Regions from separate parts of the Priestia flexa genome, predicted to be linked through region 1. Evidence: riboswitches for the same ligand, from Rfam matches in the RefSeq annotation. Region 1 holds a riboswitch; the other holds the start of a gene.

Region 1 (12,029 bases):
CGTTACATCGGTTGATCCTACTTCGTTGATTGTATCGACTAATACAACGTGTGGTTTTTCTGCTTTTGTTTCTTTTACTTCTTCATCAAATGTATTTTCTTCTGCTTTTAGCGTTAATACCTGAGCATCACGGCTACCGTCTACATAAACCGTACCACCTTTTGCACCGCCTTTATATAAACGCTCGTACACTTTTTGAACTTGTTCAACTGTATAGCCACGAGGTGCATTTACCGTTTTACTAATTGAACTATCAATCCAACGTTGAATGACACACTGAACATCAGCATGAGCTTCTGGAGCCAATTCCATTGCTGAGATAAACCATTCAGGAAGGTTGTTTGGATCCGCTTCTGGATGTTGGTCTAAATATTCTTGAACGATATCTGCCTTTACTTCAATAAATTTCCCTAACCGACCGCTTCTGAAGTAAGAGAATGAGAAGTATGGCTCAAGACCTGTTGACACACCAACCATTGTTCCTGTACTACCAGTAGGTGCTACTGTTAGTAAGTGTGAGTTACGAATACCGTGCTCTTTGATGCTTTCGCGAATGTCTTCAGGCATCTTTTTCATAAACCCTGTGTTTGTGAAAGCTTCACGTAAACGATCCGTTTCTTCCTTAGTATCACCAATTAAGAATGGGAAGCTTCCTTTTTCTTTCCCAAGCTCTACAGACGCACGATATGCTGTTGTTGCAATTGTTTCAAATACTTGATCAACAAGTTCGTTTCCTTTTTCAGAACCGTACTCTGTTTCACAGTAGATAAGCAAATCATGAAGACCCATTACACCAAGACCTACACGACGCTCACCAAGAGCTTGCTTTTGATTTTCTTCTAAGAAGTAAGGCGTTGCATCAATAACGTTATCCTGCATGCGCACACCCGTTTCAACCGTTTGACGAAGTTTTTCAAAGTCTACTGTTTTCTTTTCTTTATCTGCCATTTGCGCTAAATTTACAGCTGCTAAATTACAAACTGAAAACGGTGCAAGTGGTTGTTCTCCACATGGATTTGTTGCCACAACATGCTGACCGTATGCTTGTGCATTTGTCATGTCGTTTGCATTATCAAAGAAGAAGATACCAGGCTCTGCTGAGTACGTTGCGCAAATATTAACTAAGTTCCAAAGCTCTTTTGCACGAATTTTACGATACGTACGAACCTTATTACCTTGTTTTTCCCACTCGCGAACATCTCCTACCTCATGCCAGTTTTCGTTGTAGTGTGCCATTTCTTCTTTCGAATAGCTTTCTACATCTGGGAAGCGAAGCTCGTATTCACCGTCGTTTTCAACTGCATCCATAAACTCTTTTGTTAAACAAACAGAAATGTTTGCTCCTGTTAAGAATTCAGAATTATGAACGCTGTACGTTCCACCAGTTTGTAGCTTTTCTTCAGCATCTGCAATAATTTTCTCGCTGAATCCACCAAGACCTGGAATTTGCTTATAATTGATAATTCCTTGGTACATGTCTTTTTCAGATTCCGTAAGCGGCGTAAATTTCAGCTTATCTTGGGCATGTTTTTTAATCATTTCATCATTTGTGTTTTCAATTAAGAATCGTAAAATGCGTGGATTTTGCATTTTAGAGATAATAAACTCAACAATATCTGGATGCCAATCCGCTAACATAATCATTTGAGCACCGCGACGAGAACCGCCTTGCTCAACAAGGTGCGTAAGTTTCGCAATATCATCTAGCCAAGAGACAGATCCTGATGATTTACCGTTTACACCACGCGCTAGTGTGTTGCGTGGACGCAGGGTTGAACCGTTTGTTCCAACTCCTCCACCTCGGCTCATGATTTCCATGACTTGCTTACGGTGTTCGGAGATTCCTTCGCGAGAATCTTTTACGTACGGCATTACATAGCAGTTAAAGTATGTAACATCCGTTTCAGCTCCCGCTCCGTACAGAACGCGTCCAGCTGGTACAAAGTTCATTTGAACAAGCTCTTGATAGAATTTTTCAAACCATTCGTTTCGCTTCTCTTCCGTTTGTTCAGCGGAAGCTAACCCAGTAGCGTTACGCTTTGCAATTTGCTCATAGAAGATTTCAAGTGGTTTTTCAATTACGTCTAATGAACGAGTAATAAGTCCACTTTCTGCTTCTTCAGGTGCTAACGCTCCGCGAAACTCATCTTCAACCTTTACGACTGCCATCTTTTGGTCAAAATTAATGCTTTCCACATAGCCAAGTCCTCGAGCTGGAAACTTAGGGTCTTCCTTTACGGTTAAAACAACAAAGTCTCCTTTTGATAACGTAAGTTTTTCCGTATCTTTAAACGCATAACGGTCTAACATTACGAGTCGAGATACACCTTTATGAGTAATTTTCATATCTGGTGTAATTGGGTGTACTTGTGGAAAGCGTTCAATATCTTGATTAAGCTTTTCAATATTCATATTTACTTTTTGATTAACTATAACAGTCATTCTGACAACTCCCTTACCAATCGTGCTCTATTTCACCAATCATTTACCTTATTTTGGAAAAAAGCAAAATTTCAACTATCAATAACTTACCACACAGATTGGACAAATTCAACATGTAGTATTCAACCAAAACCCAAGCACCTACATATAGATAGATGTCAAGAAAAATATTTTTTTTACATTAAAAAAAGTATTTGACTTTTACATCAATTACTTTCTTCAGCTAGATAAAATACTTAGGGGCACAGCTTAAATAGTGTGCTCCTAAGCAATCGTTATCTTCTAAAATTCCATTCAACAGAAGCATATTTCTTTTGTGCTAATTCTTCTACGTAACGCTCTTCTTGTTCTGTTAATTCATAAGGTTCTAAGTCAATATCTAAAGCGCTAGCAAAGCCTTTATAAAATGCTTCCTTCGCTTCTTCCATTTGGATTTTACGGCCTGCAATAGCATTGATTGCAACAGCTTTTGAACGAAACGCACGCTGCATTCGCTCTTTCACACGATCATTTGGATAATTAAATACGCTAAATAATTTATCTTCGTCAATCTCTAATAAAATAGAACCGTGCTGTAAAATTACACCTTTTTGACGCGTTTGTGCACTTCCAGCAATTTTACGCCCTTCTACCACAAGCTCATACCATGAAGGTGCATCAAAACAAACAGATGAACGTGGATTTTTCAAACTATTTTTTTCTTCTTCTGTGCGAGGGATTGCAAAATATGCTTCCAGACCCAGCGAACGAAATCCCTCTAATAACCCTTCTGAAATGACACGATACGCCTCTGTCACCGTCTTAGGCATGTTTGGATAGTCTTCCGATACAATGACGCTGTAAGTAAGCTCCTCGTCGTGCAAAACGCCTCGTCCCCCTGTTGGTCGACGCACAAATCCTAATCCTAATTTATCTACCTGTTCAAAATTGATTTCTTTTTCAGCTTTTTGAAAGTAACCAATTGATAATGTTGGAGGATTCCAGCCGTAAAATCGAATCGTTGGTGGTATTTGACCAGTGCTATGCCACTCTAAAAGCGCTTCATCAAGTGCCATATTGTAATATGGCGAACGTTCTTTTGAATCAATGAATCTCCATTTTTGCTTCATTTTTCTCATCCCTAACTAGTATAGTAGACATTTACATATGTAATAAACTTAATCCGTTTTTTAGTCTACCAAAAGATAAGCAGAAGGAAAAGAAAAGTGAAGCAGTAATTTTTTACTTTTCTTTCGTAAAAACTATCGTGACTTCAAGAAGAATCCCTTTACTTCTAATTTCATTCACTTATATAATAAGACTATGTATTTTGTCGAAGAAAGGAAGAAACAACATGTGGGCACTAATCATTGTACTTGCGGCAATTATTATTTATTCTGTCGTAATGTTTTTTTACCAACGTCGCATTATGAAAACGTTAACGGAAGAAGAATTCCGCAGCGGTTATCGTAAAGCACAGCTAGTTGATATTCGCGAACCAAATGAATTTGAAAACGGACATATTTTAGGAGCAAGAAATATTCCTCTTTCACAGTTCCGTATGCGTATAAAGGAGTTCCGTACTGATCAACCTGTTTATATTTACTGCCAAAGTGGCATGCGAACTGGTCGTGCTGCTCAGCTCTTGCGCAAGCATGGTGTGAAAGAGATTCATGACCTAAAAGGCGGATTCAAAGCTTGGAACGGCAAAATTAAAACAAAAAAATAAACCACAAAAACAGCCCCTTCTTAGATGAAGGGGCTGTTTTTTAACTTTCTTTTTGATAGCGAAGTACAGGCTTTCTTGCTGCAAGCGTTTCATCCAATCGCTTCACAACCGTCGTATGAGGTGCTTCTTGAACGATTTCCGGATTTTCTTCCACTTCTTTTGCAATTTGAATCATTGCATCAATAAACGCATCAAGCGTCTCTTTTGATTCCGTTTCAGTTGGTTCAATCATCATGCACTCTTCGACAATAAGAGGGAAGTAAATTGTCGGTGGATGATACCCAAAATCAAGCAGTCGCTTCGCAATATCCAGCGTGCGAACACCGAGTTTCTTTTGCCGCTTCCCTGATAAAACAAATTCATGCTTACAATGACGATCAAACGGTAAATCATAATGCTCTGACAATCGTCTCATCATGTAGTTTGCGTTTAATACCGCATTTTCCGTTACCGCTTTTAAACCATCTGGACCCATAGAGCGGATGTACGTATAAGCACGTACGTTAATACCAAAGTTGCCGTAAAACGGTTTAACTCGGCCAATGGACTGTGGGCGATTGTAGTCGAAAGTAAAGCCGCTTTCCGTTTTGACTAGTACCGGTTTTGGTAAAAATGGAATTAAATCTGCTTTTACACCAACTGGACCAGAACCTGGACCACCACCACCGTGTGGACCTGTGAATGTTTTATGAAGGTTTAAATGTACAACGTCAAAGCCCATATCGCCTGGTCGTGCTTTACTTAATACAGCATTTAAGTTCGCTCCGTCATAATAAAGCTTACCACCAGCTGCATGAACGATTTCTGCCATTTCCAAAATATCTTCTTCAAAAAGACCTAACGTATTTGGGTTTGTTAACATAAGAGCTGCTGTTTCTTCGTTTACTACTTTACGAAGATCATCTAAGTCTACCAAACCATGCTCATTAGATTTTACAGTAACTGTTTCAAATCCAGCTACTGTTGCCGAGGCTGGATTTGTACCATGAGCTGAATCAGGAACGATTACTTTCGTACGCTTCGTATCACCGTTTGCTTCATGATAGGCACGAATCATCATTAACCCCGTCCACTCACCATGAGCACCTGCTGCTGGCTGAAGCGTAACTTCATCCATGCCTGTAATCTCTGTTAAGTGCTCCTGCAAATCATACATGAGCTCAAGAGCACCTTGAACCGTTTCTTCATCCTGAAGTGGATGAATATTAGCGAAGCCTGGAATACGAGCTGTATATTCATTAATTTTTGGATTATATTTCATTGTACAAGAACCAAGCGGATAAAAGCCAGAGTCTACTCCATGGTTACGTTTTGAAAGAGCAGTATAGTGACGCATAATGTCTAGCTCAGATACTTCTGGAAGTTCTGGTGCTTCGGTACGTACATATTCTGCTGGCAACACTTCTGTACTGGTTACTTCCGGCACGTCTAGTTCTGGTAATGAATAGCCAACGCGTCCTTCTTTACTCATTTCAAAAATAAGCGATTGATGTTGATTATGCATAAAGATCCCCCAATTCCTTCACAAGTTGGTCGATTTCTTCTTTTGTACGGAGTTCAGTAAAAGCAAGTAGCATGTGATCCTTAAGCTCATGATAGTCTCGGCCTAAATCATAGCCACCAATGATATGCTTCGCTAATAACTTTTGATTTACTTCCTTACTGGGTTGAGGTAGTTTTACAACCAACTCATTGAAAAATGACCCATTAAAAACAACATCTACTTCGCTTGCTTTTAATGCGTTATATGCATAATGCGTTTTTGATAAATTTTGCGTAGCCATTTCCTTTACCCCTTGCTTTCCTAAGGCAGTCATCGCTACTGAAGCTGCAAGTGCATTTAACGCTTGATTTGAACAAATGTTTGAAGTTGCTTTATCACGGCGAATATGTTGCTCACGTGCTTGAAGCGTTAAGACAAAGCCGCGCTTACCATTTTCATCAATCGTTTGACCAACTAAGCGTCCTGGAATTTTACGCATTAACTTTGTCGTTGTAGCAAAGTAGCCGCAGTGAGGACCACCGAACTGTGTTGGAATACCAAAAGGTTGTGCATCTCCTACAACAATATCAGCACCAAACTGACCCGGAGGAGTTAACAATCCAAGAGATAGTGGATTGCTTGATACAACAAACATTCCTTTTCCTTGATGAGCAATGGCTTCAATTTCTCTTAAAGGTTCTACTTGACCAAAGAAGTTTGGATACTGAACGATGACAGCCGCTACATCATCATCCATGCGCTCCTTCAGCACCGTCAGATCCGTTACGCCGTCTTTGCTTGGTACTTCTACTACTTCAATGTACTGACCTGCTGCGTACGTTTCTAACACAGCTCGTGATTCAGGGTGAACTGTTTCTGAAACTAACACTTTTTTCTTTCTCGTTTGACCTGCACTTAACATGGCTGCCTCAGCAAGTGCTGTACCACCATCGTACATGGATGAATTGGCAACATCCATTCCTGTTAGCTCACAAATCATCGTTTGAAATTCAAAGATAGCCTGCAGCTCTCCTTGCGAAATTTCAGGCTGATATGGTGTATAAGCTGTGTAAAACTCTGAACGCGAAATAACGTGATCAACAATAATTGGCATATAGTGATCATAAACACCTGCTCCTAAAAATGAAGCGTATTCCTTTACGTTCTTATTTTTAGTAGCTAAGTTTGTTAACTCTTTTACTAACTCAGATTCTGATGCCGCTTTTTTTATATTGTATTCCCCTTGGAAACGAACGCTTTCTGGGATATCTGAAAACAACTCATCCACTGAAGACACGCCAATTGCCTTTAACATTTGCTGCTGATCTTCTGATGTCATTGGTAAATAACGATGTACCATTCTTTTGTCCCCTCTCTTTAATTACCCAACATTATTTTGAACGCTTATAAAAAGGTGTCTTCACGACTTTTGCTTTTAAACGTCTTTTTCGCACTTGCACATACACTTCTGTACCTAGCTCAGCATGTTTAGCATCGATAAGTGCAAGACCAATGTTTTTATTTAAAGTTGGCGATTGTGTGCCTGTTGTAACAAAGCCAATCTCTTCTTCCTCACTAAACACTTCATATCCATGTCGTGGAATTCCTTTATCAATCATTTCAAGCCCAACAAGCTTGCGGTTTGGTCCTTCTTCACGCTGACGCTTTAATACCTCTTTGCCGATAAAATCTTCTTTATCCGTTTTCACTGCGAATCCGATACGTGCTTCAATTGGCGTAATATCTTTTGAAAGCTCTTGACCATATAAAGCTAAAGTTGCTTCAAAACGAAGCGTATCTCGTGCTCCTAATCCACACGGAACTACCTCTTCATTTTTTAAAAGCTCAGTCCAAAGCGTTACTACATCTGATGCAGAACAGTACAGTTCAAAACCATCCTCGCCTGTATAACCTGTACGTGAAACAAGCGCTCTCACACCTGCTACTTCTACATCATCTTTAAATGTAAATGGTTTCAAGTCAGATAATGATTCATCTGTTAATTTCTGTAAAACACCTTGTGCAGCTGGACCTTGCAAAGCTAGTAAAGCAAACTCACTTGAACGATTTACAAGCTCAATACTCTCTGGCTTATGCTGCTGTAGCCATTCGAAGTCTTTTTCAATATTTGCTGCGTTTACAACAAGCAGGTAGTCATCTTCTCCTTTTTGATAAACAAGGAGATCATCCACTGTGCCCCCATCTTCATAGCACATCGCGGTATATAGTGCTTTACCTGGACGTAATACTGAAACATCATTCGTCATAACTTTTTGTAAAAATGCCAAGCTATTTGTCCCTTTTACATCAAACTCTCCCATGTGAGAAACATCGAACAGGCCAGCTTTTGTACGAACCGCATGATGTTCTTCTTTAATAGATGAGAATTGAACTGGAAGAGCCCAACCTCCAAAATCAATAATCTTTCCACCGTACTGTTGATAGACATCGTAAAGTGGTGTTTTGTTTAGCTCAGTCATTTAACATCCTCCTCATATAAGGCCATTTGCTTTGGTTTCGGGGAATCATCGTATCTTTTTTACACATAAAAAAGGACAGAGAACTCCCTGCTGTATAGCAGGAAGTCTCTGTCCTTTTCACCTGAAAGTTTACCCGTTAAATAGGTTTGCCTCGTGGGTGGTCTATTCGAAATAGACGCTCTCCAGAGTTGCGTCCAACAAGAGTCTTTTTGCCTGAGAGATTCACATGTTGTTTGCTCCTTCGGCGCCACTTTAAAGCAGTCTCTCCCCTTGTCATCATTCGCCTCTATAAAGTTTGTAATTTTGGGCATACTACTAAGAAACTATTACTTACACACATCAATAACAAAATAGTTCATTTAGTGACAATCTATTTTCTATTTTAAATTTTCTAAAATATATTTTTATCCTACATGATTCTGTTCAGCAGTTCAATAAAAACTTTCAGAAAGGAGCAAAACTAACGATGAACATCAGTATGAAGAAAGATGAAGCATGGGAATCTACTTTTTTAAGTAAACTTGAGCAAGACGGCTCTTGGTCTGATTGGGAAATGTATAAATTAGCATATGAAATCGAGGAGCACACGTTAATTACTGAATTTGAAGGCCTGCAAGCACCTCGCCATTTAACAGACCTAACCCCGCATCCACACCAGTTAGAAGTAGCTAAAAAAGTGGTAGAAGAAATGAATGGAAAAGCGATTTTAGCTGACGAAGTGGGGCTTGGAAAGACAATTGAAGCAGGACTCATTTTAAAAGAATATATGATTCGTGGTCTTGTGAAAAAAGCCCTTATTCTTGTACCAGCATCACTTGTATCCCAATGGGCAATGGAACTTAACCATAAATTTTTTATTCCTGCTGTTCCACAAAAGAAAACATACGTGTGGGAGCAATGCGACGTAGTAGTATCATCCATTGATACAGCCAAGCGCTCTCCTCATCGCGAAATTGTATTAGAACAAGATTATGACCTTATCATCATTGATGAAGCTCATAAACTAAAAAATAATAAAACAAAAAACTATGAGTTTGTTCAAAGCTTAAAGAAAAAGTTTTGCTTATTATTAACAGCGACACCAATTCAAAATCGAGTAGAAGAGATTTTCAACTTAGTTTCGTTATTAAAACCAGGCCACCTAGGAAACAAAGATTATTTTGCTGATTTATTTTCTGCTAAGAAACGTTCTGTTCAAAATGATGAGTATTTAAAGGAACTCGTTAACAAAGTGATGATTCGAAACCGCAGGCAAGACACAGGTATTGAATGGACAAAACGAATTGTTCAAACCGTTCCTGTTGAGTTTTCATCTGAAGAACGAGAGTTGTATGATCAAATCACTTCATTTAAGCAACATTCAAATTTACCCAGCAGTTCCTTTGCAATTTTAACATTGCAGCGCGAAGCTTGTAGCAGTCGCGAAGCAGTATTTATGACCTTAAAAAGCATGCTTGAACGCCAAGAGGACGAAAACAGTGAAAAAGCTACTCAGATGCTTAAACCACTCCTTGAAAAAGTACAAACCGTTCCTCAAAATGCGAAAGCAGAAAAGGTAATTGAATTAATTCAACAGATTAATGATAAAGTCATCATTTTTACGGAATATCGAGCAACTCAGCTTTATTTACAGTGGTATTTAAAACAACACGGTATTACATCTGTTCCGTTTAGGGGTGGATTTAAGCGTGGAAAAAAAGACTGGATGAAGCAGCTTTTTGAAAGCCATGCTCAAGTTTTTATCGCAACGGAAGCTGGAGGTGAAGGAATTAACCTTCAATTCTGTCACCATATCATTAACTACGACCTACCTTGGAACCCAATGAGATTAGAGCAACGAATTGGACGCGTTCATAGACTGGGTCAACAGCATGATGTGCACATTTATAATCTAGCAATTGAGAATACAGTCGAAGAACATATTTTAAAGCTACTTTATGAAAAAATAAATTTATTTGAGCGTGTTGTTGGTGAGCTCGATGAAATTTTAACCAAACTAGAAATTGATAACATTGAAGATCACATTCAAGATATTCTTCTTCATTCACGAAGTGAAGGAGAAATGAAAATTAAGATGAACAATCTTACATCCATTATTGAATATCACGAAGATGAAGAAGGTGAACAGCATGCAGCAAACTGACATTCATCAATTTCTCAAAAAATATTTCACGGCACATAACTGTGACTTGACAGAAGACAACCCATCTTATTTGAAGGTTCAGCTTACTATTGAAATGGATAAAGAGCTTATGAACCGACCTTTTTATTGGCATTATATTGAAAAAACAGGCGGGGAACCTAATCCTGCTTCACTTACGTTTATCACCGATCCAACTTATGATGATTCATCTGTACAAGGCGAAAAAATTCACTTTGGCTCACCGCGTTTACATCAAATTTTTGGATCAGCCCAAAAATTTGGAGGATTCGTTCACTTATATGAAAAAATGCATTCTCACTCACAATCGCAGCGTTCACTTCAGCCTTGGCTTGCTTTAAATATGAAGGTGTCGTATAAGTGTGACCGAAAAAAAGATGAATTACTATCGCTTGGGTTAAATTTAATTACGGGAGCGATTCTTGATAACTTTCAGCTGATGATGTCCAAACAAAACTTCACGTCAAAGATTCCTGATTATTGCTTTACGCTATCACCAATTATTCGCCCCAAAAGCGGAATTTCAAGATTATCAGCTTATGTGGAAGATCACATTTCAAAGCAGCCGATGGATTGGGCAAAAAAAGCGCAAGAAAGATGGTATGAAGACCTTGCACTTTTAGATCATTTCTATGAGAATATGGAAGAGCTACCCGAAAGCTATACGACAGAAAAACAGGCTTTACAAGATTTATATGAGCCTGTTATTTTAACGAAAATTGTAAACGGCGGATTGTTTTACTTGTCTGAACAAACTGTTAATCATCACCTTTCACGTCATTTCGTATAAAACATTCTATAAATAAAAAAGGTAAAAAGAGCGCAGGCTACTTTTTACCTTTTTTCGTATTTCGATACCAGATTTGAAATGAAAGAGGAATCATTCCAAACCACCTATTAAAAAACGGATCTCGTGTCTTTTTCTTTTCAATTCGTTTGGTTTTACGAATTTCTTTCGGTTGATCCATATATTGAACAAGCTGCTGCGTTACGTACTTCACGTAGTCGTTTGTTTTCACATCATCATCTCCTCACGAACTAGTATATCCTCGCTGAAAAGCTATTAATCAAAAGCAAGAAAACTTTGTGATGATGTAACACATTCTTTCCTGACTAATAATATGATACGTTATATTATTTTGTAAGAAAGAGGTTGAAACAACTATGAGTCATTCTGGATTTGTTCCTGATAATTCGAATATTAAGAAGACGTCTGGTACACCAAACTTATCGTTTAACTACCAAAACAGCGTATTATTTAAACGAAACACCAACAACATTGCGTATCAAGTAACATCTACACAGCTCCCTGCCATGATTGGTGGAGCTTTTGTAGACTTATATTTAACTAAAGGCTATATGAGAGAACCTCATTGGCACCCAAATGCTTGGGAGTTAGATGTGGTGATTTCTGGAGAAGTCGAGGTATCAATTATAGATCCCGATACGAGCACCCTGCATACGTATCGTATTAAAAAAGGAAATGTAGCATTTATCCCAATGGGTTGGTGGCACTGGATTGAACCATTAACAGAAGAAGCGCACCTTCACCTTTTCTTTAATAACGACCAGTTTGAATCAGCAGAAGGTTCAGACATCCTTCGCTTAACACCTCCTGAAGTGTTTCAAAAAGCTTATAATGTCAACGAAAGCCAAATTAAACAAGCATTGGAACCCATTGATGAAACGGTTGTGATTGGACCTCCTTTCACTAACCATTCAAAGCGTAATGTAGAACATTATCATGTAAAAATC
Region 2 (12,029 bases), 1.6 Mb from region 1:
AACTGTGGGCAACAAGTGAAAAGCATGAGCTTCAAGAACGTTTGGATACCCATCAAGTTATGGAAGCTGCTGCTCATATCGTCGAGCATACGCCTGATGCCGAGCTTAAAATGAAGCTTGGCGAAACGGAGATTAAAGGACTGTTAGCGGATTTCGGGGAAAATATTCACTTAGCGAAAGTGAACGGACGCTACGTGGCGTTAATTGAAGCAGAATCGATTTTGTTTGAAAAAGGCGCGTCTCCAATTGAGTTTCATAAGCCTGGGGATTTGCACGGGATTATTGAGAAAATCAGCAGTAAAAAATGGGAAGAATGAGCCAAAAATAATAAACGGACGCATCTATTTTTTACTTTACTTGCAATACTGAACTGTTTCTGTTATTCTTAAGAAGAATTATTTTTGTTCGGTAAGGATTGACAAGTTAACAACTTTCGTCTGAAGATTTGAGCAAGAATAGTAACACAATGTGTGCAAAGCACACGAGGAGGCAACAACAATGGAACAAGGTAAAGTAAAATGGTTTAACGCAGAAAAAGGTTTTGGATTCATCGAGCGCGAAAACGGAGACGATGTATTCGTACATTTCTCAGCAATCCAAAGCGAAGGTTTCAAATCTTTAGATGAAGGTCAAGCTGTAACTTTTGAAGTAGAGCAAGGTCAACGTGGACCTCAAGCTACTAACGTTCAAAAAGCGTAATTAATACGGACATCTATGTACAGACTCTACTTGTAGAGTCTGTTTTTAATTTACATTGAAATTTGGACATAATAAAAACCCTACTCACGAATGAATAGGGAACATCAAAACACAGATAGTAACTGGTAAAGAAAATGGTAAACTTAGTATAGCATAGTATTCTTATAATACCTAATTTTTTATTACACATCTCATGATAATCAGTAACTAGCCATCCACTGCGGTATCCGCCCTCTCCCTCTTTCTCCTCGTCTTAACTTTCACTTATTTGTACAGTTACAATAATTTGTTTACATTCTACTTTAAATATTCTCAAAATACAGTATTTTAAACTCATGCCTTTTTTAACTAATGGCACATTAAACAAACAATCACTACTTTAGACTCAACTGTAAGAGCTATTTCAGATGGCTCAATAGAAAATGCAGATACAAGCTTTTGGGACACGCTTGCCACCCAAACAACTCGCCCTTCTGGAGAAGACGAGTAATAAAGATTATCACAGGAAAGCGACTGATAGGCGCTTTCCTTTTTTTCTATTTATAACAATTGTACCCTTTTCCCTTTGCTGAACTATTGATGAAAAGCCTTAGCTCCTACCTCTCCTCTCACCTTTTGCTTCTATTGCTCTATTTTTAAGTGTGATATAGCACAAAACACTCTCCCATTCTAAGTAAACATGATGAAACAATAGAAATGTTCAAAAAACATTGACTATCTTTTCTTTTGTTGATATGATTTTTCTATTGGTTTTTGAGCCAATGTTAAATTGAATATTCCCCAAGCAATGATTGTTGTGGATAACACTACAACAGGAGCAGCTTCTGGAGAGACCGCTTAGGTGGCGCCGAAGGATTCACAATCTCAGGCAAAAGGACAGAAGAGTAACGATACATACGTATGTTATTCGATGACCTATTCGAGATTGGATTCTTCCAATCTCTTTTTTTATTTTCTATATTATTTTTGAGGTGATTATTATGCAACAAAAGCGCGCTGTGGTTAGCGTAATTGGACAAGATCAAGTAGGGATTATTTCAAGCGTCACAACTGTCTTATCAAATCAAGGTGTTAACATCCTCGATATTAGTCAGACAATATTACAAGATTTCTTTACGATGATGATGATTGTCGATGTATCAGCTATTGAACTAAACTCGCTACAACATTCTTTAAATAACGTTAGCGAAGAGCTTGGTTTAAAAATTCACGTGCAGCTTGAAGAAACGTTTCAAGCTATGCATCGCGTATAAAAGGAGGAATAAATATGAGTATTGCTTTAACAGAAATGATGGAAACCATCCGAATGGTTCAAATGGAGAACCTCGATATCCGTACAGTAACAATGGGTATCAGTTTAAGAGACTGTGCTGATTCTAACTTTGAAACAATGAATCAAAATGTCTACAACAAAATTGTTTCATATGCAGGTGAATTAAAAGAAACTGCTGAACAGGTTGAAAAAGAATATGGAATTCCAATTGTAAATAAGCGTATTTCAATTACTCCTATCGCAGAGATTTTAGGTCATGCAACGGTTGAACAAACAATCACGCTCGCTAAAACATTAGACCGTGCTGCACAGCAGGTTGGTGTCGATTTTATCGGAGGCTTCTCAGCTCTTATTCATAAAGGAATTTCAAAGAGTGATCAAACGTTGCTAGACGCGTTACCTGAAGCCCTTAGCGTAACAGAACGCGTTTGTTCTTCAATCTCAGTAGCCACCACTCGTACCGGTATTAATATGGATGCTGTAAAACAGCTCGGCGTTATTATTAAAGAAGCGGCTAAGCGTACAAAAGATCGTGATGGCATTGCTTGCGCCAAGCTGGTTGTGTTCTGTAACCCTGTTGAAGATAATCCGTTTATGGCCGGGGCTTTTCACGGCTCAGGTGAAGGTGAAGTGGTCTTAAACGTAGGTGTTAGTGGCCCTGGTGTTGTTTTAAATGCACTAAAACGTCATCCTAATGCTGATTTAGGTGAGGTATCTGAAGTAATTAAAAAGACGGTATTTAAAATTACGCGCGCTGGTGAGTTAATTGGACGCGTAGTGGCTGAACGACTAAACGTTCCCTTTGGCATCATGGATTTATCACTGGCTCCTACTAATGCTATTAACGACAGCGTTGCTGAAATTTTAGAAGAAATTGGGTTAGAACGTGTGGGTACTCATGGTACAATTGCTGCGTTAGCACTTATGAACGATGCTGTGAAAAAAGGAGGCGCAATGGCTAGCTCTTACGTTGGTGGTCTAAGTGGGGCTTTTATTCCGGTCAGTGAAGATAACGGGATGATTAAAGGAATTACCGACGGTTCTCTAAATCTATCAAAACTTGAAGCGATGACCTGCGTATGTTCTGTTGGTTTAGATATGATTGCTTTAACAGGAGATGTTAGTCCTGCTACGCTTTCAGGAATGATTGCTGATGAAGCGGCAATTGGAATGATTAACAAAAAAACAACCGCAGTACGCGTTATCCCTGTTCCCGGTAAAAATGAAGGTGAAATGGTAGAATTCGGTGGTCTTCTAGGACGAGCTCCAGTCATGGGTGTTAACCCTTATAGCTCTGAGCGATTAGTAAATCGCGGTGGACGAATTCCTGCTCCCCTACAAGCATTGATTAATTAAGTAAAAAGAGTCAGCGTAATCATTACTCTTCACGCTGACTCTCTTTATATGCTTGCAGACAAGATTTGCAAATGCAAGAATGACTAGATTTTGCTTTTAACGCATCTGGAAACTCTTCTTCTGCGCACCAGCAAGTAAACTCTTCTTCTTTTAAAACATACTGACATCCATTCTTTTTTCCACACAGTGGACAGGTTCTGTTAATCATAACTCACTCTTTCTTTACATCCCAATGTGTAGCTTTATCAAAGATTGGCTTCCATATGCGCTCCGGTAAATAGCCAACTCCGTAGGAAGAACCAAGACCCATTGTTGATACAATAAGATGACGACATCCTTTTTCCCAAAACCTGCTGCTTGCTTTCACTTTTACATCCTGAATCTTTCTGCGCTGCATAACCGTTGTTTTTCGAGTAATAAACTGCGATCGAACACTTAAAAATTCATGGGTCATCGCTACGCCTCCTTGGTGATATCCAAACCATGTTAACAACGAAGTAGCTAACAAGATGACAACCACTCCCCACACAAGCTGAACTTTCCAAAAGCTGATTGCTACTGCTGCAATACAAGCTGTAATGAAGACATATGATAGCTTATACCATACATAATTGCGCACTACGTTTGGCTTAAACTCAAGATAACGATAAGTAGGAAGATACTCTGAAAAAACCTCCGTTATTTCCTTTTGTTTTAAAAATGGGTGTAAATACACTTTTTGCTCTAAATCAGAAGTTACGACTTTTAACGAAATGGCTCCCCAACCAAATAAACGCTGAAGCAAACCTTCTTCAACTGTAACCGCCTTAATTTTTTCAAAAGGAATCGTAAGCGAGCTTTTGTTTAATAGCCCGTATTGAACTTGAAGGTGCTTTTCATAGCGCTCCACCATAAAATTACCAAAGCGGATTACGTACAAGATAATAGAAAGTATATATGCTATGCATAAAATAAAAAATACTAATATGATAATAGCTAATATAGACTGCGTAACAATCTGTTCATAAGCATCTTGAATCCACGGGTTGATTAAGTCATCCACGTATTCGTATAGTACACCTAGTCCAGCAAAGATATAGCCAAAGTTCGCCGATAGCGCAGCAGCAATCACTAAGCGACTGGTAGGCACCTTTAATGTTTTAATGATTTGTTTTCTTTCAGGACTCTCTTCTACTGAAAAAGACTCCCCTGCTTGCAGCATTGTTTTTAACTCATGGGCGTCTTTCATTAAAACACCTGGTAAATCGACTTCTGCACCCATTCCTGTTCCACCTGCTGTTTCAATACGAAGCCGTGCCAGTTTAACTAGGCGAAATAGAAAAGGCTGATCAATTTGAATCGATTGAATACGCGTTCGTTGGATAAAACTATTTTCTTTTTTAAAGACTCCTTTTTTAATTCGAATTTCTTTTTCTGTAACTTCGTAGCGAAATGTTTGCCATTTAACAAATGCAAAAAACAAGCTGATACCTATAATAATTAAACCAACCCACCAGTATGTCAGTACTTTATCTCGCTGAAGAATGATTAAAAATGCAAATGGTAAAATATTGTCTTTTATGTACTTTGCAGCTTGAACAATAACGGCAAGTGGGTGCAGCTTTTTATTCATATTCGTCCTTCACCTCTGCCATCTTTGCGATTGTTTCGCGTAAATTATTTGCGTCTTCTGATTGTAGTGCCGGAAATTCAAGAAATCCTGCAGCTGTTACAACATTAATTGAAGCCAGACCGTATTTACGCAAAATTGGCCCCGTTGATGTTTCCACATGTTGAACCTTCACAATCGGCACTTTTGTATGATTCCAGATAAACAAACCTTTTTGTACTTCGATATGCGTCTCTGTTAGTTGATACGAATACACTTTCATGTAAATGCTCGGAGCGATGACAACATAAACAATAAAGCTAACGATTAGCAGAGCTCCAGAAACCCAAAAAATCCAGATCCACCAATTAAAAAAATAGACAAGAACATAATAACCAATCGTTCCTGCTAACCACAATATATGTGGCAATAGCGCTTGAATTCTCATTGCGCTTTTTGCTTCGGAAGGTAGCTTCCCCTGTAAATGTGTAATTTCCATATGTATATCCTCTCAATTCATGTATTCTTTCTTCTTATACGCTTGAGCTGCCCAAAAAGTTTCAATAATATGTATTTTTTCATATTTTTTCTAATTTGTATACAAAAAGAGAGTAGGACATACCAAAACAAATTTTCAACAAGACGAACACTCCCTTTTCTCACCTCCTTACATTGTCACAACATGTTCGTTCCATTGCGCTACGGCCACTCGCTTTCCGCGGGGAGGAACCTGAGCTTCCTCGCTATGCTGCGGGATCTCCGTTTTCCCTCTATTTCCCGCAGGAGTCGAGTGCCCTACGCTCCATTCCACCCTGTTTCCAAACTAGGTTTTCCCAATCAACAAAAAACCTGAACGATTAAAAGTGAGGAACTCTCAATCGTTCAGGTTTATCATTGACTGAATTACTTATGTCCCAGCCTCTTTTTATTCATTATTGATAAACGTTCTTTTTTACGTCACTTTGTACTGCTGCGCGCTCTACTGCTTCAGCAACAGCTTCATGTACATTAACATTTAGCGGATGAGGCACTAGATCCCCTGGCTTTGTTGAATTTGCAATCGCTTCTGCAGCTGCAACTAGCATTTTGTGAGTAATATCACGAACACCAGCGTTTAGTACGCCACGGAAAATACCTGGGAATCCTAATACATTGTTTACAGAGCGTCCATCTGTTGCATAAATTGCACCAGCTTCTAACGCATCTTCTTGTTCGATTTCAGGTTTTGGATTTGATAGAGCCAAAACAATTTGTCCCTTTTGTACCCATTCTTTTTTAATAAGTCCTGGTACACCAGTTGTTGCAATAACAATATCACTTTGCTCCATTAGCTCTTCTAAGCTATCAACTGTTTCGCCTCCATAAGAGCGAAGACGATCTTTTGCTTCTTCAGATTTATCAGCGCCAACTACGCTTTCGACACCATATGCCATTAGCATGCGGCATATGGCAATACCAGCTGCCCCAAGGCCAATTTGACCAACGCGAGCTTGTTTTAAGTTAACACCTGCACTGCGACAAGCTGAGATAGCTGCAGCTAACGTAACTACGGCCGTTCCATGCTGATCGTCATGCATAACAGGAATGTCTAGTTCTTTCTTTAAGCGCTCTTCCACTTCAAAACAGTGTGGAGAACCAATATCTTCAAGCAAGATACCACCAAATCCTGGTGAAATATTTTTAACTGTTTGAATAATTTCTTCGGGACTATTTACATCTAATAAGATAGGAATAGCATTAATATTAGTAAGCTGATCAAAAAGAGCTGCTTTACCTTCCATAACAGGCATACCAGCTACTGGTCCAATATTACCTAAACCTAAGATTGCTGTTCCATCTGTTACAACAGCTACAGTGTTGCTAATGCTTGTATAAATTTTTGCTTTTTCCGGCTGTTCTTTAATCGCCATACATACGTTAGCTACACCTGGTGTATACACGCGTCGTAAATCCGCTAACGTTTCAATTTTCATTTTACTTTTCATTTGAATTTTCCCGCCTTCGTGAGCGTGTAAAACTTCATCTGAAACTGTGTGTAGCGTAATTCCGTCCAAGCTACGAACTGCATCTAGTAATTCTTCTAGCTGCTCTTCGCTCTCAACCTGTACAGTAATACTTCTTCGCGTATAGTTATGGCCTACCTTAACTGTTTCAACCTCGCCAATATCGCCACCTACGCGACCAATTGCCGTAGCTACTCGTCCTAGATTTCCTGGTACGCTTGGTGTTTGAATCATTAAAGTACGGATAATATTGCTCATGTTGACTCCTCCATTTTTATCATTTTAGTGTTAATTATCAGTCTGTCTACTTGTCTAACGATTATTGACGATCAAAAAGTGAGTTACCTGCAATACCTGGATTTGTCATTTCATAAGGATTTAAGATTAAATCTAGCTCTTCTTCTGTCAATACGTCATGTTGTAAGCAAAGTTCCCGTACAGATTTCCCTGTCATAATGGCTTCTCTGGCAATACGAGAAACAACTTCATAACCTAAATGTGGGTTAACTGCAGTAATGACGCCTACGCTTTTCTCTACATATTCTTTCAACCGTTCTTCGTTTGCTTCAATACCTTCTAAGCAATATTTTGTAAACGCGTCAAAACCGTTGTTCATAATGCTAATAGACTGCAGTAGGTTAAAGACAAGCACAGGCTCCATTACGTTTAACTCAAGCTGTCCTGCTTCTGAAGCTAAGCAAATGGTATTATCATTTCCAATAACTTGGAATGCTACTTGGTTAATCAGCTCTGGCATTACTGGATTTACTTTTCCAGGCATAATAGAAGATCCCGGCTGACGAGCAGGAAGGCTAATTTCTGCTAAGCCTGCCCGTGGACCTGAAGCCATTAAGCGTAAGTCGTTTGCAATTTTAGACATATTCATCATACACACTTTTAAAGCAGCAGATACTTCGGTATAAGCGTCTGTATTTTGCGTTGCATCCACAAGGTGCTCAGCGCCATATAATGGTAGTCCACTAATTTCTGCTAGATATTTCACAACGTTCTCAATATATTTCGGATCAGCATTTAAACCTGTTCCTACCGCTGTTGCTCCCATATTCACTTCATATAAGTGTTGGCGAGACTGGCTTATACGTTTAATATCTCGCTCTAAAACACGGCTATATGCAGCAAATTCTTGTCCTAAACGAATAGGTACTGCATCTTGAAGATGTGTTCTTCCCATTTTAATAATTGGATCAAACTGCTTCGCTTTCTTTTTAAATACTTCAACCATCTTGTCCATTGTTGCTAATAAATCATCTAATAGGCGCAATGTTGATAAATGAATAGCCGTCGGGAACACGTCATTCGTAGATTGTGACATGTTTACATGACTGTTCGGACTAAGCTTTACATAATCACCTTTTTCATAACCCATTAGTTCTAGCGCTCGGTTTGCAATAATTTCGTTCATATTCATATTCATTGACGTACCCGCTCCACCTTGAATGGGATCTACAATGAAATACTCATGCCATTGACCTGCAATCACTTCGTCAGCCGCCTGTACGATAGCGCTTCCAATACCATCGTATAATCGTTTTGTATCCATATTCGCCATAGCAGCTGCTTTTTTGATCATCGCAAGAGCACGAATCATCTCTTTGTTCACTTTGTATCCAGTGATTGGAAAGTTTTCAACTGCGCGCATTGTTTGGACACCGTAATATACGTCTTTTGGAAGTTCTTTTTCGCCAAGAAAATCTTTTTCAATACGACTTTGCTGTTCCTTTTTCGCCATACTGCGACCTACTTTCTATTAGTTAATCTTTATGTGAGCGTGCTTAATTCTCAGCTTTTTTGTTTTAACTAGCGTACTACGCTGTATGACGCCTTCTATTAAACACTTAATATACGCTTTGATTATAAAGAAAATTATACTAATAATCAAGGTAACTCCAAAAGAGGTTTTACTTTTTTTAGTATCAAAACAAAAACACCTGTTCTCATTTCTATTAAGCGATTATTTTTTATCATAAAAAAGGGTTTTATCATAAATAAACGAAATGTTATTACTATACGCTGTGAAAAGGAGGACCTGTATATGAAAGCCATTTGTGTATTTGCTGGATCTAATTCTGGTGTTCATCCTCACTATAGAAACGCTGCCGTAGAACTTGGAGCGTATATGGCTCAACACGATTATAAATTAATTTACGGTGGCTCAAAAATGGGCCTGATGGGTGAAGTAGCCAATGAAATGTTAAAGCATGGTGGTCACGTAGTTGGCATTATGCCAAAAGGGCTATTTAGCGGTGAAATTGTTCATACCGCCCTCACGGAATTAATTGAAGTAAGCAGCATGCATGAGAGAAAAGCCACCATGCACGATTTATCTGACGGCTACATCGCTCTTCCAGGAGGGTTCGGTACGTTTGAAGAATTGTTTGAAGCACTTTGTTGGGCACAGATTGGAATTCACAAAAAACCAGTTGGATTACTCAATGTTAATGGATATTATAATGCGTTAATGAGTATGGTTGAACATGCTGTAACAGAGGGCTTTTCACAAGAATCAGCCATTCAGCTTATCAATATTTCAAGCAGCCCGCAATCGTTAATTTCATCAATGATGAACTTCACTCCTCCTTCCACTCGTTACACAAAATGGAACAACACTTCTTCTTAAATCAAAAAAAGAGTACGCTACTGTACTCTTTTTTTATTTCTCTTCTACATATTTTCTATTCACTTTGGACATTCTCTAAAAAAAGAGAGAATAGGGAGATGGTGTCATGGAGCACCTTTTTGATTTGCTGTTACGAGGAATATTAGCTTATTTTTCTCTGCTTATCTTAACTAGAATTATGGGAAAAAGAGAGCTATCCAAGATGAACTTCAGCGACTTTGTTGTGGGAATCACCATTGGATCCATTGCTGCTAAGGGCGCGGTTGACCATAACCAACCTTTTACTAACTATATACCAGCTTTGGTCATCATTCTCGTCCTTGAAATTTTATTTTCTTACCTTTCAATGAAATTTGATAAATTTCGGCTATTAAACAATGGTGAGCCCATTATCTTAATGGAAAACGGGCGAATTCTTGAACAAAATTTAAGAAAGGCACGCCTAAATGTCGAAGAGCTTGCTAGTCAGCTTAGGCTTCAAAGTATCTTTTCTTTTCAAGATGTAGAAACGGTCCTTATTGAACAAAACGGTGGCTTTAGCGTGCAGTTAAAACCAAGCCACCAAGCTGTCACCATGGAAGCAATGAGCATTGTTAAAAGCCGCAGTGGACTACCTCGGCTTCTCATTAAAGATGGAAAGCTAGTTGAAAAAGAATTAACTGCGTCCTCTTTTACACTCGACTGGGTGCACCAACAGCTTTCTATTCGTAATATCGCCAGCATTTCTGATGTTATGCTTGGTCAAATTGACCGTAGTGGCTTTATCTATATTGATTTGTATGAAAAAGAACAAACGACGTAACAATTTCTGCTGCTTCCTGTGAATTTTTGCAAGAGTCTATCAATAAAAGCGGTATTTTCTCGACTGCTCTGGGATTTATTGCTGGAGCAGGAACTTTTACAGTATTCGATGTATTGTTAGCTAGAAAAGGTGGTCATAATCCCAAGCGCTCTACTTCCCAATGTAAACAAAGTTCTGGTTTAGATTATTTTTCTTATCAGCTATTGTAAAATTATCCTTATGATGTATATAATTACAATGTTATTTTCAAGAAAAGAATGGAGACTTATCATGCGCTACTCTGCTTTTTTATGTTGTTTTTTTGTTTTTATCACGCTATTAGTTGGATGCCAAGCTATAAATGATGCTTCTCAAAAGAATGATTCGATTGAAGCTGAAAAATTAAAGGCTAACCACTATTCATATAATGAAGATCAACGTGATGCTATTTCTGTTATTAATGAGCTTCCTGGACATGAAAATGTTCATAACGTAACGTTGCAAACCAAAAAATCTCCTTCCTATATTTCAGTTGATTATACACAAGCATCGACCGAAACGAGCAGGCAGTTTGAACACAATTGGTCGGCGGATTTTACTAAAAAACGCGTATTCAACAACGCTACCATACTGCTTGGGTTGATTGACCATGCTGATTCTGTCCACTTTAACGTTCATACCGTTGTTCCTCAAAGCATTACGATTACACGTGCAGAACTAGAAGCATTCTATCGACATCCGCTTACACCAAATGCTTCAAAGGGTATTCAAAACGTTAACGTTGAAAACAATGACAATGAGTATAAAATAAATGAGTTTTTTCGTCGTCACCCAATTACAGAACTAGACTAATCACTCTGTGCGAAGCATCTTTTAGCTGCTTCGCTTTTATATGCCTTTTCGACCTTACGTGTGTGATCTAGGAAACTTCCTTTCACGTAACTTGAACAAAAATTGAACTACCTGTTCTTTTGTAGTACGATATGAACATATTGTCATAGAAAGGAATTATTAAAATGGCCTATAAAATGATTGTACTAGATTTAGATGATACTCTTTTACGAGATGACCATACAATCTCTCCCCGTACAAAGCAAGCTTTAATGGATGCGCAAGAAGCCGGAGTAAAAGTTGTGCTAGCCTCCGGTAGACCAACCTATGGCATGGTTCATATTGCTGAAGAGCTTCGACTAGCTGATTACGGAAGCTTTATCCTCTCCTTTAACGGAGCAAAAATTATTGATTGGCGTACTAAGGAAGAATTGTTTAGTAGTACATTATCACCTGAAACCGTTCATCAATTAGATGCATTGAGTAAACAAGAAAACGTATTGATTCATACCTATGTAGGAGATGAAATTATTACGGAAGTAGAAAACGAATTTACGGATATCGAAAGCAATATTACTGGCTTACCTATTAAACTAGTACCTAGCTTCGTTGACGCTGTGAAAGATCCTGTTGTAAAAGTCTTGATGCTTGCACCAAGTGAAGAGCTGGTTCATGTTGAAGAAAAGCTACAAAAACAGCTTGATGGACAGCTAAGCGTTATGCGCTCAAAACCATATTTCTTAGAGTTCACAGAAGTTGGAGTAACAAAAGGTACAAGCCTTGATTTTCTTATTCAGAAGCTAGGGATTACGCGAGACGAAGTAATTGCCATGGGCGACAGCTATAATGATGTAGCCATG

Evidence for each region. A riboswitch is a leader RNA that binds a small molecule or an ion and turns the genes downstream of it on or off. The one in region 1 is predicted to bind glycine.
Region 2: linked by a shared signal. The riboswitch ahead of LZP85_RS06855 (ACT domain-containing protein) and the one ahead of gcvT (glycine cleavage system aminomethyltransferase GcvT) in region 1 are both predicted to bind glycine.

Annotation. Positions count from the first base shown of each region.
Region 1 is NZ_CP090431.1:2,933,928-2,945,956, forward strand. It holds gene LZP85_RS15105 (vitamin B12-dependent ribonucleotide reductase) at 1-2,442, opposite strand, end outside; gene LZP85_RS15110 (lipoate--protein ligase family protein) at 2,718-3,551, opposite strand; gene LZP85_RS15115 (rhodanese-like domain-containing protein) at 3,776-4,150, shown strand; gene gcvPB (aminomethyl-transferring glycine dehydrogenase subunit GcvPB) at 4,191-5,654, opposite strand; gene gcvPA (aminomethyl-transferring glycine dehydrogenase subunit GcvPA) at 5,647-6,993, opposite strand; gene gcvT (glycine cleavage system aminomethyltransferase GcvT) at 7,025-8,113, opposite strand; glycine riboswitch at 8,220-8,301, opposite strand; glycine riboswitch at 8,305-8,393, opposite strand; gene LZP85_RS15135 (DEAD/DEAH box helicase) at 8,580-10,256, shown strand; gene LZP85_RS15140 (YqhG family protein) at 10,243-11,064, shown strand; gene LZP85_RS15145 (YqzE family protein) at 11,102-11,293, opposite strand; gene LZP85_RS15150 (cupin domain-containing protein) at 11,439-12,029, shown strand, end outside.
Region 2 is NZ_CP090431.1:1,337,984-1,350,012, reverse strand. It holds partial or broken gene LZP85_RS06870 (DUF3898 domain-containing protein) at 1-317, shown strand, start outside; gene LZP85_RS06865 (cold-shock protein) at 499-699, shown strand; partial or broken gene LZP85_RS06860 (carboxypeptidase) at 1,058-1,189, shown strand; glycine riboswitch at 1,514-1,589, shown strand; gene LZP85_RS06855 (ACT domain-containing protein) at 1,680-1,952, shown strand; gene LZP85_RS06850 (PFL family protein) at 1,967-3,328, shown strand; gene LZP85_RS06845 (cysteine-rich CWC family protein) at 3,351-3,536, opposite strand; gene LZP85_RS06840 (PH domain-containing protein) at 3,540-4,940, opposite strand; gene LZP85_RS06835 (PH domain-containing protein) at 4,933-5,415, opposite strand; gene LZP85_RS06830 (NAD-dependent malic enzyme) at 5,849-7,177, opposite strand; gene aspA (aspartate ammonia-lyase) at 7,239-8,669, opposite strand; gene LZP85_RS06820 (LOG family protein) at 8,973-9,557, shown strand; gene LZP85_RS06815 (YetF domain-containing protein) at 9,664-10,359, shown strand; gene LZP85_RS06810 (DUF4825 domain-containing protein) at 10,630-11,190, shown strand; gene LZP85_RS06805 (Cof-type HAD-IIB family hydrolase) at 11,355-12,029, shown strand, end outside.